4 regions of the Kocuria oxytropis genome follow, and region 3 is predicted to be linked to each of the others. Evidence: riboswitches for the same ligand, from Rfam matches in the RefSeq annotation. Region 3 holds a riboswitch; each other region holds the start of a gene.

The links. A riboswitch is a leader RNA that binds a small molecule or an ion and turns the genes downstream of it on or off. The one in region 3 is predicted to bind S-adenosylmethionine.
Region 1: linked by a shared signal. The riboswitch ahead of QYM41_RS04450 (hypothetical protein) and the one ahead of QYM41_RS01465 (methylenetetrahydrofolate reductase) in region 3 are both predicted to bind S-adenosylmethionine.
Region 2: linked by a shared signal. The riboswitch ahead of QYM41_RS08055 (MetQ/NlpA family ABC transporter substrate-binding protein) and the one ahead of QYM41_RS01465 (methylenetetrahydrofolate reductase) in region 3 are both predicted to bind S-adenosylmethionine.
Region 4: linked by a shared signal. The riboswitch ahead of QYM41_RS08280 (bifunctional o-acetylhomoserine/o-acetylserine sulfhydrylase) and the one ahead of QYM41_RS01465 (methylenetetrahydrofolate reductase) in region 3 are both predicted to bind S-adenosylmethionine.

Annotation. Positions count from the first base shown of each region.
Region 1 is NZ_JAVFXA010000003.1:108,665-112,542, forward strand. It holds gene QYM41_RS04435 (TetR/AcrR family transcriptional regulator) at 1-6, shown strand, start outside; gene cspE (transcription antiterminator/RNA stability regulator CspE) at 202-408, shown strand; gene QYM41_RS04445 (hypothetical protein) at 708-1,004, opposite strand; SAM riboswitch class IV at 1,428-1,553, shown strand; gene QYM41_RS04450 (hypothetical protein) at 1,567-1,836, shown strand; gene QYM41_RS04455 (PIN domain-containing protein) at 1,847-2,230, shown strand; gene QYM41_RS04460 (glycosyltransferase family 4 protein) at 2,234-3,403, opposite strand; gene QYM41_RS04465 (cell division protein PerM) at 3,572-3,878, shown strand, end outside.
Region 2 is NZ_JAVFXA010000006.1:81,402-85,279, forward strand. It holds gene QYM41_RS08050 (methionine ABC transporter ATP-binding protein) at 1-673, opposite strand, end outside; gene QYM41_RS08055 (MetQ/NlpA family ABC transporter substrate-binding protein) at 670-1,563, opposite strand; SAM riboswitch class IV at 1,664-1,780, opposite strand; gene dxr (1-deoxy-D-xylulose-5-phosphate reductoisomerase) at 1,873-3,147, opposite strand; gene QYM41_RS08065 (GlsB/YeaQ/YmgE family stress response membrane protein) at 3,294-3,566, opposite strand; gene QYM41_RS08070 (monocarboxylic acid transporter) at 3,789-3,878, opposite strand, start outside.
Region 3 is NZ_JAVFXA010000001.1:311,942-315,819, reverse strand. It holds gene metE (5-methyltetrahydropteroyltriglutamate--homocysteine S-methyltransferase) at 1-1,265, opposite strand, end outside; gene QYM41_RS01465 (methylenetetrahydrofolate reductase) at 1,404-2,330, opposite strand; SAM riboswitch class I at 2,402-2,508, opposite strand; gene QYM41_RS01460 (glycosyltransferase) at 2,713-3,699, shown strand; gene QYM41_RS01455 (hypothetical protein) at 3,696-3,878, shown strand, end outside.
Region 4 is NZ_JAVFXA010000006.1:120,391-124,268, forward strand. It holds gene metX (homoserine O-acetyltransferase MetX) at 1-715, opposite strand, end outside; gene QYM41_RS08280 (bifunctional o-acetylhomoserine/o-acetylserine sulfhydrylase) at 712-2,133, opposite strand; SAM riboswitch class IV at 2,202-2,317, opposite strand; gene QYM41_RS08285 (VOC family protein) at 2,460-3,098, shown strand; gene QYM41_RS08290 (CPBP family intramembrane glutamic endopeptidase) at 3,180-3,878, opposite strand, start outside.

The DNA.
Region 1 (3,878 bases), on a different contig from region 3:
GGCTGAGCCGGGTGCCCCGGCTGGCGTGGTGGGGCATCTCGTGTAGAGTGGTTCGCAGTTGTTGAGGTTCGTTTTTGTCTTTCAAGCAGTTCGGCCCACTCGGGTGCAGCAGTTTTTCTGAGAAGACGTTTTCCATGCATCGCAACTGTCGTGTTTCTCGAACGTCGGGAAACGTTCATCTCATGAAGGATCAGGTCTCCCATGACTACCGGTATCGTCAAGTGGTTCAACGCTGACAAGGGCTTCGGCTTCATCACCCCCGAGGACGGCTCCAAGGACGTCTTCGCCCACTTCTCCGCGATCAACTCGAACGGCTTCCGCTCGCTGAACGAGAACGACCGCGTCGAGTTCGAGACCCAGGACGGCCCCAAGGGCCCCCAGGCCGCGAACATCAACGTCATCTCCTAGGGATCCGTCGCGGGCCTCGGCCCGCCGATCCTCGAGAACCGCCGCCGGGCTCTGCCCGGCGGCGGTTCTGTCGTCCCTGCCGTCGTCCCCGGCCCGTCGTCCCCGGCCCGTTGCGCTCGGCACGGACGGCCCGGCCCGGACGGCCCGGCCTGGCGCGGACGACCCGGCGCAGTCGACCGTGGACGTTCCTGCCGTCGTGCCTCCGGGTGGAGGGCGGCGCCGGAGCCGGACCCGGAGGCCGCGCACGAGGAAGGCCGCAGCCCGACGGGCTGCGGCCTTCCTCGTGTCCTGCCCGCCGGCTACGCCGACAGCGGGAGGGTCGAGGGGTGGAGCTTGAAGAACGGGTGCCGTCCGGTCGCCGCGAGGGCTCCCGGGACGAGGAGCTGGCGGTACTTGGCGCACCATTGCGCGGTTCCCTCGGTGTGCTCCGCCGCGGCGGCGAGATCGTCGGCCTCCGGGCTCAGGTACTCCTGCACGTCCCCGTCGGTCGACGTGAGACGGACGAGGTGCAGATCGGGGAGGGCGGTGACGGTCACGTCGATCCACTCCTCGCGCTGGTCGGTGGTGATGGCTGTTCTTTCTTCGGACATGGTCATGTTTTCTCCTGACGTTCTTGCAGGCATCCGATGGCGTTGCCCGCCGCTTCGTCATCCGATCCACCCGGGAACATCGGGTTGGCGCGCAGCGGGTCGGAGCCTCTCCGCGAGCCCGCCGGGGATCATCGATTCCCGGCCGAGCACGCGGACGCCGCATCTCGAGAAGCAGATCCAGGCTACCCCGCGGCTCCGACACCGGGGAAAGCGGACCGTGAGTTGTGTCACGAAATCGTCATGCTGGGTCCGTCCTCGGGTCCGTCGCCGGTGTTCCGGGACCATTCCAGCGCAGGGATGTGTCGCCGAGGTGTCGTGGCGGTGACGCCCCGGGGAAGACCGCCGCACGGCGGGCGGGACCCGGGACGCCGGCCCGCCGTGCGGTCCGGTGCGCCCCGCGGCACCGCCGATGTGGTTGAATGGCACCAGCTTCAAGAGACCCGGTCGGCAAGCTCCGACTTGACCGGGCACCAACCCCATGTTCACGGGTGGTTCGGATGACGAAGCGGCTCGCACCACCGCCGCGGCGGTGACCGGTGCGAGCAAGAGCGCACGAAGGATCACGGTCATGTCCGACTCCCGCACCCCTGTCAGCACCGCCCGGCCGGGCGCGCACCCCCGCTCCGTCCCGGCCACGGGGGACCCCGCCCCCGCCGGCCCGGTCCGCGGCGTCCCGGGCGCCGGCGACCCCGCCGGGAGGGCTCCGGCCGGCGGCGTCCCCGCCATCAGCGCCTCCGCCATGAGCATCGAGGACTACGCCCGGGTGGTGCAGACCCGCACCGAGTTCGTGGACTTCCTGCTGGCTCCGGCCCGCGGGGAGCTCGCCGCCGCGGCCTGAGGGCCCCGTCGTGGACCTGCTCCTGGACCGCTCCGTGCTGCTCGGCGTGCGCACGCCGGAACGCTGCCCCGGACTGGCCGGGGTGCTGCGCCGGCAGGGCCACCGGCGGCTGTTCCTGCCGGCCACGGTGCTCGGCGAGCTGCTCGCGGAACGGCCCGACGAGACGCAGTGGGCGGAGCAGCTCGAGCTGCGCTTCCCCGGACGGGTGCTGCCGGTGGACGCCGCCGTGGCCCGGGCCTGGGCGGGGCTGACCGCGGCGGGCACGGCCGACCCGCTCGCCGGTCTCACCGCGGCCACGGCCGTGGTGCACGGACTGACCGTGCTGACCGTGGAGCCGGAGCGGTACGCGGGCACCGGCGCGCCCGTGCTGGACGCGTCCCCCGGCCGGCGGTAGCCCTCAGGCGGCCCGGCGGCCGCGCGGGCCGCGTCCCCGGACCGGCAGCTCCACCGCCCGCTCGTAGTGCTCCAGCAGCTGTCCCACCAGCACGTCCCACGTCCGGCCCTGGACCGCCGCGTGCGCGGCCGCGCCGAACGCGGCCCGCTTCGCCTCGTCGCCCAGCAGGTCGGCCACGTGCCCCCGCAGCGCCCCGAGATCGCCCGGGGGATAGAGCCAGCCCGTGCGGGACCGGTCCACGAGGTCCAGGGGTCCGCCCCGGCCGGTCGCGACCACCGGCACGCCCGAGGCCATGGCCTCCTGGATCGTCTGGCAGAAGGTCTCGAACTCGCCGGGGTGGACGAACACGTCCAGGGAGGCCATGATCCGGGCGAGATCGGCGCCGCTGCGCCGCCCCGTGAAGTGGGCCTGCGGGAGCCGGCGGCGCAGGGCGTCCTCCTCCGGGCCGGAGCCCACCACCACGAGCTGCGTGCCGGGCAGGTCCGCGACCGCGGCGAGGTCCTCGACCTGCTTCTCCGGGGCGATCCGGCCCACGTAGCCGACGATCCTGCGGCCGCCGGCGACCTCCTGCCGCCACCGCTCGTCCCGGTGCCGCGGGGAGAACCGGACGGTGTCCACCCCGCGCCGCCACAGGTGCACGTCCCGCACGCCGTGCTCGGTGAGCTGCCGGACGGCCGAGGTCGAGGGCGCGAGCGTGAGCGTCGCGAGGTTGTGCATGGCGCGCACGTGCCCCCACAGGAGCTGCTCGAGGAAGGGTGCGCCGTAGGTGGCGGCGTAGCCGGGCACGTCGGTCTGGTAGACCGCCACGCACGGCACACCGAGCTGCTGGGCCGCCACGATGGCCCGGCGCCCCAGCACGAACGGGGAGGCCACGTGGACCACGTCGGGGCGGAAGCGCTCCAGCTGCCGTCGCACCCGGGCCACGGTCCCCCCGGCCACGCGCACGGCCGGATAGCCGGTGAGGGGAACGGCGGGCAGCCGGTGCACCGGCACCCCGTCCAGGTCCTCGACCACGTCCTCCGTGAGGCGCCCGAGGGGCGCGGGGTCGTAGGACGGCGCCACGACGACGACGTCGTGGCCCCCGGCGGCCAGCTGCTCGACGACCCGCAGCACCGAGTGGGTGACCCCGTTGAGGTGGGGGAGGAACTGTTCGGCGACCACGGCGACTCTCATGGGGCCGAGCCTGCCCGGGGCGGGAGACCGGACGGGAAGCGGCGCGTGGCCCCCCGGTGAAGGCGCCGTGAAGCCTCTGCCAGGGGGGCGGGCGTGGGAAGATGGGCGGTGATGAACTCCCTCGGCTCCTCTTCCCCCGCCGCACGCCCCGACCGCAGGGACGTGCCGATGCCCCTGTGGCTGCAGGGCGTGCTGGAAATCGGCTCCGTGGCCGTGGTGTCCTACCTGCTCGTCCTGCTGACCGTCCTCATGGTGTGGCTCGCCGACGGCTTCGACACCCTCGGCCTGGCCGGCGGGTTCGTGCTCTCGGGGCACGTCTGGCTGCTCGCCCACCTCACGCCCCTGCAGGTGGCGCTCGACCCGGGCGCGGGGCTGCCCGCCACCACCGGCACGCTCAACCTCGTGCCGCTGGGGCTGACCCTCGTCCCGTTCGCGCTCGCCTGGCAGGCAGGGCGCCGGCTGGCGCGCGCCTGCT
Region 2 (3,878 bases), on a different contig from region 3:
CGTCCATCTCGTGGGTGATGATCACGATGGTGATCCCCAGCTCCCGGTTGACCCGCTGCAGCACCTGCAGCACCTCCTGCGTGGTCTCCGGGTCCAGGGCGCTCGTCGACTCGTCGGCCAGCAGCAGCTTCGGGCTGGTGGCCAGGGCGCGGGCGATGCCCACGCGCTGCTTCTGCCCGCCGGAGAGCTGCTCCGGGTAGTTCCCGGCGCGGGCGGCCAGGCCCACGAACTCGAGCAGCTCGGCCACCCGGGCACGGCGCTTCTCCTTCGGCCAGCCGGCCCGCTTGAGCGGGTACTCGACGTTGCCGGCCACGGTCCGGGAGGTGAAGAGGTTGAACTGCTGGAAGATCATGCCGATCTCCTGCCGCACGGGCGCCAGCTCCGTCTCGCGCCGGCCGGCCACCTCGAACCCCTCCACGGTCAGGGACCCGGAGGTCACCGGCTCGAGCCCGTTGATCAGGCGCACGAGGGTGGACTTGCCCGCCCCCGAGTAGCCGATCACGCCGAAGATCTCGCCGCGGCGGACCTCGAGGCTGACGTCGTCGACCGCCACCACCTCGCGGGCCGCCCGGCCCGTGCCGGTGCGGAAGGTCTTGGAGACGTTCTCGAAGCGGACGAGCACCTCCTCGGGGCGCCCGGACGGGGACGGCCCGGTGGGTCCCTCCGCGCTCACTGCTGCTGGTCCTTCAGCTCCTGCTGGTAGCGCTGGGTGAGGTCCTGCAGCTCCTCCGGCTCGAGCTGCAGCGGCACGGCGGTGCCCTTGGTCTCCTCCATCTCGGCGTCGATCACGGGCTGCTCGTGGTAGAGGGCCGCGACCTTCCGCAGGGTCTCGTCGTCGGCGAGCTCCTCCGTCGTGGTGAAGAGGTTGACGTAGGCCCGGGAGCCCTCGGCCTCGGGGTCGTCCTGGGCGAGCGCCGACTTCGGGTCGATGTCCGCCCGGGACAGGAAGTCGTTGTTGATGACCGAGCCGGCCACCGAGTCCAGGGACAGCACCGTCTGCTCCGCCGAGACGGGCGTGACCTTCACCGTGGAGGCCTCGGTGTCGACGTCGAGCTCGGTGGGGATGAGGGTGTCCGAGGTCAGCTCCACGAGGCCGGCGGACTCGAGCACGAGCAGCGCGCGGGAGAGGTTCACGGCGTCGTTGGGCACGGCGATCTCGTCGCCCTTCTGGAACTGCTCCACGGATTCGTACTGGTTGGAGTACAGCCCCAGCGGGTAGATCGAGGTCGAGCCGATCGGGGTGATGGAGCCCCCCGCGGAGTTGTTGTAGTCGGCGAGGAACGGGACGTGCTGGAACCAGGTCATCTCCACGTCGCCGGACTCGGTGGCGGGGTTCGGCTGGTTGTAGTCGGAGAAGTCGACGTACTCGACCGTGATGCCCTGCTCCTCGGCCAGCTTCTTCAGGGCGTCGTGGGTCGGGTCGGTGCCCACCACGCCGATGGTGACCTTGTCGTCGGCCAGGACACCCTCGCCGGAGGACTCCCCGGCGGAGCCGCCGCAGGCGGTGAGGGTGAGGCCGAGGGTCGTGGCCAGTGCGAGGAGGGGGAGGCGCTGCGATCGCATGTGGTGCCTTTCCGTGGGTCCGTTGGTGTCGGAGGTCTTCACCGGGGCCGGGGACCGGCGGCGACGGCCGATCGGCGCGCGGAAGGGCGCGGCAGGCGTCGAGCCGTACTTGCCGCCGGCCGTCCTCGGCCGTGGCCGGATGGTTCACCTGGGGCACCCCACTACGGGAGAGGGTTGCCGCCCAGCAAGCCAGGGCTCGGTGCTGGGACTCGTCATCCGGCCGACAGACTAGCACGGACGCGCCCGCTCGCGGCGCCGGGCCGGGAGCGCGGGAGGCGGGACCCGGGAGCGCCGGAGCCGGCGGCCGGGTCAGCCGGCCAGGACCTCCTGGGCGCGGCACCGTGCCCAGCGCTCGGCCTCGAGGACCGCCTCCAGGTCCGGCTCCCCGGACCCGTCGTGCTCCTCCAGCACCGCCTCGACCGTGTCCACGATGGCCGGGAAGCGGATCCGGCCGTCGTGGAAGGCGTGCACCGCCTCCTCGTTGGCGGCGTTGAACACCGCGGGGAAGGTCCCGCCCCGCTCCCCCGCGGCCTTGATCAGCTCCACGGCCGGGAACACCACCGGGTCGAGGGGTTCGAAGGTCCACTCGGTGGCGCGCGTCCAGTCGCACGGCAGCGCGGCCCCGGGCACCCGGTGCGGCCAGGCCAGGCCGAGGGCGATGGGCAGGCGCATGTCCGGGGGCGAGGCCTGGGCGAGGGTGGAGCCGTCCACGAACTGGACCATGGAGTGGACCACCGACTGCGGGTGGACGACCACGTCGATGCGCTCGAGGGGCACGTCGAAGAGCAGGTGCGCCTCGAGCACCTCGAGCGCCTTGTTCACCATGGTCGCCGAGTTGGTGGTCACCATCAGCCCCATGTCCCACGTGGGGTGCCGCAGGGCGTCCCGCGGGGTGACCGACTCCAGCTCCGCCCGGGACCGGCCGCGGAACGGCCCGCCGGAGGCCGTGAGGACGAGCCGGTCCACCTCCCCGGCCGTTCCGCCGCGCAGCGCCTGGGCCAGCGCGGAGTGCTCGGAGTCCACGGGGATCAGCGCGTCCGGGTCCCCGGTGGCCGCCGCGGCGGAGCGGACGAGGGCGCCGCCGGCGATCAGCGACTCCTTGTTCGCCAGGGCCAGCTTGTGCCCGGCCCCGAGCGCCGCCAGCGTGGGGGCGAGCCCGATGGACCCGGTGATCCCGTTGAGCACCAGGTCCGCGTCGGGATGGGCCGCGGCCGCCGACGCCGCACCGGGCCCGTGCTCGATGTGCGGGCGGTAGCCCCACGCCCCGGCGGCCCCGGCCCGCTCCGCGATCAGGCCGGCCAGTCGGGCGGCGTCCTGGCCGGTGCCGCTCGTGGCCACCAGGGAGGCCCGGGTCTCGACGGCCTGCTCGGCCAGCAGCTCGAGGTGGCCGCGCCCCGCGGCGAGGGCGGTCACGCGGAACGGCTCCGGCCCCTCGAGCCCGCGTGCGGCCCGGACGACGTCGAGGGCCTGGGTGCCGATCGAGCCCGTGGAGCCCAGGACGACGATCCTGCGGGGACCGGCGGCGGCCAGGGCCTGCAGCTCGGGCGTCGGGCGGGTGCGGGGCGAGGAGGCGGGGGACGTCATGGCCCCAGTATCCCCCGGCCCCGGCCCGCCCCGGGTCCCCGCCGGCACCGTGCGGGCCGCGGGGGCCCGGGGCGGGAGGCCCGGGTGCGACGAGGCCCCGTCCACCGGCAGCGGTGGACGGGGCCTCGGGGACCGGTGTGGTCGGGTCAGTGCGTCGTGCGGCCCTTGCGGCCGGTGACCGCACCCCAGATGAAGAGCACGATGAGCGCTCCCACGACGGCGGTGATGATGGTACCGATGTCGAAGACGGACTCCAGGTCGCCGATGCCGATCAGCGAGCCGAGGAAACCTCCGAGGAGGGCTCCGACGATGCCGAGGACCATGGTGACGAGAATTCCGCCGCCCTGGTTGCCCGGCATGATGAGCTTGGCGAGGGCGCCGGCGATGAGGCCGAGGACGATCCAGCTGATGATTCCCATGATGGCTCCTTATCCGTCCCGGGAGGGACTTTCAGTGTACGCAACCGGCGAGTATCCCTGGAATACCCTGGACCGGCTTCGGGGCCAACACTAACCGACGATCAGCCGCCTGTCTTTTCACGGAGGCGAATTCTCGGGGGCCGACGGGAAAACGGACCGGCCCGCCGGAAGCCGGGGCTTCGGGCGGGCCGGGGATCGTCCCAGGTGGGAGCGGAAGTGGCGTCAGTGGGCGACAGGCTTCTCCGCGCCGATGCCTGTGAGGGAGCGCACCTCCATCTCGGACTGCTTGACGGGGTCCTCGAGCCGGCGCTC
Region 3 (3,878 bases):
GCGGTCAGGGCCCCGGCGCGCTCGCGGACGGCCGCGTCCCGGACCCCCGCCGCGCTCTCCCGGGTGCGCCGCGCCTCGGCGGCCTCGGCGAGCTGCTGCGCGACCGCCTCCGGCCCGGAGGCCAGGCCGCGGGCCAGGACGACGATCTCGCCGACCTTCTGGTCGGCGAAGGCGAGCCAGCTCCGCAGCAGCGGGTCCAGGCCGGTCTCCTCGCGCACGTCGTGCGGGACGTGGAACAGGGACGTCGAGGAGGCCACGGCCAGCCGGACGTCGCCGCGGGCCAGCTCGGCGAGCTGGTCGAGCCGCGCGGCGAGGTCGGCCCGCCACACGTTGTGCCCGTCGACGGCCCCGGCCACGAGCACGGCGGAGTCCTCGCCCCGGAAGAGCTCCAACTCCTCGGGGGTCGGCGCCGCGCCCCGGACGAGGTCGAGGTGCACGGCCTCCACCCCGGAGCAGGCCAGGGGGTGCAGCAGGGGCCCGGGCGAGCCGTAGGAGGTGGTGACGAACAGCTGCGGGCGGCCCGCCGCCGCGGCCAGGGTCGTGTAGGCGTCCCACACGGACGCGGCGAGCTGCTCGGCCGGGACGTGCTGGTCCGCGACCAGCGCCGGCTCCTCCAGCTGCACCCAGTCCGCGCCGGCCGCGGCGAGCTCGCCGAGCAGCTGGGCGTAGACGGGGAGCAGCTCCGGGAGCCGCTGCAGCGGGTCGAAGCCCGCGGGGGCGTCGTCGTCGGCCTTCGCGAGCAGGAGGAAGGACACGGGGCCCACGAGCACCGGGCGGACGGTGAACCCGTGCGCCGCGGCGCGGCGGACGTCCGCCACGAGCCGGTCGGCGGTGGCGCGGAACGGGGTGCCGGGGCCGATCTCGGGCACGAGGTAGTGGTAGTTGGTGTCGAACCACTTGGTCAGCTCGAGCGGGGCGCGGCCCGCGTCGCCCCGGGCGAGCACGAAGCTCGCGTCGAGGTCGAGCCGGCCCTCGGCGTCGGCGAGGTCGGCGAAGCGGGACGGGACCGCCCCGAGCGCCACGGTGGTGTCGAGCACCTGGTCGTAGAGCGGGAACGCGGCGGGCAGGGACGAGTCCCGGGCGCCGAGGCCCAGCGCCACGAGCCGCCGGTGGGTGGCCAGCTGCAGCTCGGCGGCGGCCGACTCGAGCTCCTCGCGGGTCGAGCGCCCGGCCCAGTAGGCCTCCAGGGCCTTCTTCAGCTCGCGGCGGCGGCCGATGCGGGGGTAGCCGGTGATGGTGGCGGCGGGGAACGGGACGGTGCTCATGCGGATCTCCTGTCAGAGGTCATGGATGTCGTGCGGTGTCGTGCGGTGCGGTGCTGTGCTGCGCGGTGCTGCGCTGTCCGGTGCTGCCGGTGCTGCCGGTGCTGCCGGTGCTGCCGGTGCTGCCGGGGCGGCGGGGGCTCAGGCGGGGAGCAGCAGCTCGTCGAGGGGGGCCGGCACGTGCGGGACGCGCGGCAGGTCCACCTGCTCCAGCAGGTCGAGCGCGGCCCGGTGCTCGTTGAAGGTGTAGAGGTGCAGCCCCGGGGCGCCGGCGTCCAGGGCGGCCCGTGCCAGCCGCGCCGCGAAGGCCACGCCGGCCCGGTGCCGCTCGGCGGGGCCGGAGGCGTCCTCCAGGGCGGCGGCCAGGCCCCGGTGGGGGGCCAGGCCGGCCAGCCGGCACAGGGTCTGCAGCCGCCCGGGGTCGGTGACCGGCATGATGCCCGGGACGATCGGGATGCTCACCCCGGCGGCGCGGGCCGCGGCGACGAGGCGCTCGTAGCGCTGCGGGCGGAAGTAGACCTGCGTGATCGCGAAGTCCGCCCCGGCGCGCTGCTTCGCCAGCAGCACCTCGACGTCGTGCCGGAACGAGGGGGACTCCGGGTGCCGGGTCGGATAGGCGGCCACGCCCACGGCGAGCCGGCCGGCCGCCAGCGACGCCGTGTGGCGCTGCTCGACCTCGCGCACGAGCTCCACGAGGTCGCCGGCGTGCCGGAGCTCGCCCGGCTCCGCTCCCGGGTCCCGGTCCCCGCGCAGGGCCAGGACGCCGCGCACGCCGCGGCGGACGAGCGTGGCCACGGTCCGCTCCAGCTCGGCCCGGGTGCTGCCGACGCACGTGAGGTGCGCCAGGGGTCGCAGGGAGGTGCGGGCCAGGAGGTGGTCGAGCAGGGCGAGGGAGCTGTCCCGGCGCCGCCGGTCCCCGCTGTAGGTCACCGACACGTGGTCGGGACGGGTGGGCTCGAGCTCCTCGATGGTCTGCAGCAGCGTGGCGGCGCTCGCGGCGCTGCGCGGTGGATAGAGCTCGTAGGACAGGGACGGCGGCGCCGGCCGCGCAACGGGTGGTGGTGTCACGTTCTTCCTCCAAGGGTCACCCCGAGGGAGGGCGCCGACCCGCCCGGGACGGACCCGGGAGGGAAGCGACAGCTCCATCGGTCCTGGCGGGAGCACCGTTCCGCGCACCCCGTGGCGGGGGCGCGGATGGTTGCTGCGGCGTCGACGAGCCAGGTCTCTCGGCCGCTCTGGATAGATGCAAGGCCCATTCCAGCGGCTGCCCCGCCGGGCTGCCAAGTGCGCAAGCCCAGAAGTCGCCCCGGTGCCGACTGTGACGACCCCGGCGTCACAGGACGCAACACGGACACCGAGCGGCAGCGGGGCGGCCCGGCCCCGTCGCCGCGCCCCGCGGGCGCCCGGCATAATGGACGGGCCCCCGCCCCGGACCCAGGAACGAGCGCCCATGACCCCCGACCCCCGCATCGTGGCCGTGGTGCCCTGCCACAACGAGGAAGCGGCCATCGCGAAGGTCGTCGCCGATCTGCACGCCGCGGTGCCCGGCATCGAGGTGCACGTCTACGACAACTGCTCGACCGACGGCACCGCCGAGGCAGCCCGGCGCGCCGGCGCCCAGGTCCGGCACGAGGAGGAGAAGGGCAAGGGCAACGTGGTCCGGCGGGCCTTCGCGGACCTGGACGCCGACGTCTACCTGCTCATCGACGGCGACGACACCTACGAGGCCGCCGACGCCCCGGCCATGATCGACACCCTGCTCTCCGGGCCCTACGACCACGTGCTCGGCGTGCGCCGGCAGGTCACCGACACCGCGTACCGCTCGGGGCACGAGACCGGCAACCGGTTCTTCAACGGTCTCGTCAGCTTCGCCTTCCGGCGCAGGGTCTCGGACATGCTCAGCGGCTACCGGGTCTTCTCCCGCCGCTTCGTCAAGTCCTTCCCCGCGCTCTCCCGCGAGTTCGAGATCGAGACGGAGCTGACCGTGCACGCCGTGAACGCGCGGGTGCCGCAGGCCGAGGTGCCCGTGGGATTCCGGGACCGGCCCGCCGGCAGCGAGAGCAAGCTGCGGACCTACCACGACGGCTTCCGGATCCTGGGCATCTTCGGGCAGCTGCTCTTCCACGAGCGCCCGTTCCTCGTCACCGGCGCGGTCTCCGCCGCCCTGTTCGTGCTGGGCCTGGTCCTGGGCCTGCCCGTGGTCCTGGAGTTCGCGGGCACCGGGCTCGTCCCCCGCTTCCCCACGGCGTTCCTGGCCGCCTCCCTCGTGCTCCTCGCCGGGGTGTTCCTGCTCATGGGCGTGCTCCTCAGCGGCCAGGCGAAGATCCGCCGGGAGACCTCCCGGCTGTTCTACCTGCGCCTCCCCGCGCCTCCCTGGAACGGCGGGGACGTCCCGGGCCGGGCCCGCCCCCGCGACGCGGAGCACCGGCAGCCGTGAGCGCGGGACGGGAGGTGCTGCGGGCACGGCTGGTCCCCCTGCTGCCCTGGGTGCACGGGCTGGGGATGCTGCTGGTCCTGCAGTTCGCCCTCTTCGGGCTGCTGACGCTGGGGCAGGCCGTGCCGGACCGGCCGGTCGTCGAGCACCTCGTGGCGGCGGTCGAGGACGGCACCTACGGA
Region 4 (3,878 bases), on a different contig from region 3:
CCGTGACCGGCAGCGGACCGTCGTAGTAGTCCCCGCCGCGGAAGTGCGGGTCCTGACGGATCGCGAGGTTCTGCGCCTGGCCCCACGCGAGCTGCTCGGCGCTGGACTGGGCGCACGCGGCGACCACCGCGCAGGCCCGGACCCGGTCCGGGTGGGTCACGGCCCACTCCAGGGCGCGGGCACCGCCCATGGAGCCGCCGATGACCAGGCGCCACGCGTCGATGCCGAGGGCGTCGGCCAGGGCCGCCTCGGCGTGCACCGAGTCCCGGACGGTGATGAGCGGGAAGCGGGAGCCCCAGGGGCGGGCCTCGGGGTCCACGTCCGGCGGGGCGGGGGTGGCGGGACCGGTGGACCCGTAGCAGCCGCCCACGATGTTGGTGCAGACCACGAACCAGCGGTCGGTGTCGATGGCGGCGCCGGGCCCGACCAGGCCCTCCCACCAGCCGCCGCTCTCGGCCGCGCGCCGCTGCTCCTCGGGGGCCCCGGGGCGGGCCCGGCCGGCGGCCACGTGGGTGTCCCCGGTGAGGGCGTGCTCGACCAGCACCGCGTTGGAGCCGTCCGGGGCGAGGGCGCCCCAGGTCTCGTAGGCGATCCGCACGTCCGGCAGCCGGAAGCCCGACTCGAGCTCCAGCTCGCCGATGCGGGCCGTCCTCAGCACGCCGTCCTCGCGGACACCGGTCCCGGTGCCGGTGCCCCCCACCACGGTCACGGTCACTCCTGTCCCCCGGACGCGGCCGCGGCCGCGGCGAAGCCCTGCTCGAGGTCCGCCAGGATGTCGTCGATGTTCTCCAGGCCCACGGACAGGCGCACGAAGCCGGGCTCCACGCCGGCGGCCAGCTGCTCCTCGGGCAGGAGCTGGCTGTGCGTGGTGGAGGCCGGGTGGATCACCAGCGAGCGGACGTCGCCGATGTTCGCGACGTTCGAGTGCAGGGTGAGGGCGTCCACGAAGGCGGCGCCGGCCTCCCGGCCGCCGTCGAGGACGAAGCCCAGGACCGATCCGGCGCCGCGGGGGGCGTACTTGCGTGCCCGCTCGTGCCACGGGGAGGACTCCAGCCCCGCCCAGGACACCGAGCGCACGTCCTCGCGGTCCTCGAGCCAGCGGGCCACCGTCCCGGCGTTGGCCACGTGCCGCTCCATCCGCAGGGACAGGGTCTCGATGCCCTGCTCGATGAGGAACGCGTTGAACGGCGAGATCGCCGAGCCGAGGTCGCGCAGCAGCTGCACCCGGGCCTTGAGGATGTAGGAGAGGTTGACGCCGAAGGGTCCCTCCGCGCCCAGGGCCTGGGCGTAGACGAGCCCGCCGTAGGACTCGTCCGGCTGGTTGAAGCCGGGGAAGCGCTCCGGGTAGCGGCCGAAGTCGAAGGCCCCGGAGTCCACGATCACGCCGCCGATGGCCGTGCCGTGCCCGCCGAGGAACTTGGTGGCCGAGTGCACCACCACGTCGGCGCCCCAGCGGAAGGGCTGGACCAGGTAGGGGGTCGCCACGGTGTTGTCCACGATGAGCGGGACCTCGTGCTCGTGGGCGATCCCGGAGACCGTCTCGATGTCGAGGACGTCGTTGCGCGGGTTGGGGATGGTCTCCGCGAAGAAGGCCTTCGTGTTCGGGCGCACCGCTTGCCGCCAGGCCTCGGGGTCGTCCGGGTCGGTCACGAACGTGGTCTCGACGCCGAGCTTGGGCAGCGTGTACTTGAAGAGGTTGTAGGTCCCGCCGTAGAGGCTGGGGCTGGCCACGATGTGGTCGCCCGCGCCGGCGACGTTGAGCACCGCGAACGTCGTCGCCGACTGTCCTGCGCTGAGCATGAGGGCGCCCACGCCGCCCTCCAGGGCGGCGATCCGGTTCTCCACGACCTCCGTGGTGGGGTTGCCGATCCGCGTGTAGATGGGGCCGAGCTCGGCGAGGGCGAAGCGGTCGGCCGCGGCCCGGGCGTCCGGGAAGACGAAGGACGTGGTCTGGTGGATCGGCAGCGCGCGGGAGCCGGTGACGGGGTCGGGGCTCTGCCCGGCGTGGATCTGCCGGGTCTCGAACGCCCAGCCCGCCGGGTCGCCGGGGGTGGGACGGCCGGTCGCGGGGACGTCGGCGACCGCGAGGTCGGCGGCGGAGGAATCGGTGCCGGAAGCGGTGGTCTCGGACATGCCGTGGGACTCCTTGCGGTGTCAGGGGTCCCGTCCGGGGCGTGCGGCCGGGAGGGCCGGGCGCCGGGGACCCGCGCTTGCTCGCTCGCCGGGCGCGAGGAGCCTGGTCCTCACCCAGGGCACCCCACCGCGGTGGAGGGTTGCCGGCCAGCTAGCTGGGGCTTGGACGCTGGCACTCATGACCTGGACAGCATTCTCCGGATTCCGGCGACACGGCGTCAAGCCGGGTCCGGCGATCACGCCCGGCGGCGCGCCCCGGACGCACCGCGCCGGGCGTGCCGCGGACCGATTTGGAGACGAAACTCACACGGTGCCACGATGTGCCCATGAGAGTCGACCACGTGTCCTACGCCTGCCGCCCGGAGGGCCTGGCGGCCACCACCGAGCGCATCGCGGACCAGCTCGGGATCGAGCCGGTCAAGGGTGGGGTGCACCCCCGTTTCGGCACCCGCAACATGATCCTGCCGCTCATGAACCACCAGTACGTGGAGGTCGTCGAGGTCCTCCAGCACCCGGCGGCGGAGAAGGCGCCCTTCGGCCAGGCAGTGCGCGCCCGCTCCGAGGCCGGCGGCGGCTGGCTGGGGTGGGTCGTGGAGGTCGAGGACCTCGCCCCCTTCGAGCAGCGCCTGGGCCGCCGGTCGGTGCCCGGCCAGCGGGTGTTCCCGGACGGCCGGTGCCTCGAGTGGCGCCAGATCGGCGTCAAGGGCCTGATCGCCGACCCGCAGCTGCCGTTCATGGTGCACTTCGAGTCCGGCCCCGAGATGCACCCGTCCCAGGCGCGGATCACGGACGTGGCGCTCGCGGGGATGTGCATCGCCGGGGCCCCGGAGCGGGTCGCCGAGTGGCTGGGCGCCCCGGTCGAGACCGCGCTCGAGGACCTGGAGGTCGACTGGCGCTATCCGGAGGGCACCCCGGGGGTGCTCTCCGTCACCTTCAGCACCCCGGACGGCCCGGTCACCATCTGAGCCCGGCCACCGTCTGAGCCCGGACGCGCGCCGGCCCGGTCCGCAACCGGGCCGGCGGTGCCCGCCCCGCGGGGCCGGGGCTCAGCCCAGCAGCCGGGCGGCGCCCAGGAAGCCCACGGCGTCCAGCAGGAAGTGCGCGACGACGAGGGGCATGATCCGGCCGGTGCGCCGGTAGAGCTCGGCGAAGACCAGTCCCATCACCACGTTGCCGAGGAACGGCCCGATGCCCTGGTAGAGGTGGTAGCTGCCGCGGAACAGTGCCGTGACCACCAGCACCACGGGCCAGCTCCACCCGATGCGGGTCAGTCGGTCGGTGAGGAACGCGACCACCACGACCTCCTCGACCAGGGCGTGGCGCACGGCCGAGAGCAGCAGCACGGGCACCGTCCACCAGTGCTCGGCGAGCCCGGACGTGGTGACCTGAGCGGTCACACCCAGGGCCCGTCCCGCCGCGTAGAGGCCCAGGGTCCCCAGCCCCATGAGCAGGAACAGCAGGGTGCCCAGGCCCAGGTCCGGGGCCGGCATCCGGGCGTCCAGCCCGATCCGCCGGCGGACCGTGCCCAGGGCGCCGGCGGAGCCCGCGAGCAGGTAGAGGGCCAGCAGCACCGGCACCAGGTCCAGGGCGATCCCGGTGAGCTGGCGCAGCAGGTCGAACAGGGGCTGCAGGCTCAGGGGCGGGTTCATCGTGGCCTGCGCCTCGGACAGCGGGCCGCGGGCGAGGTCCTCGGCCAGGGACAGCACCGCGTAGACGGCCGAGGCGCCCAGGGACACGCCCAGCAC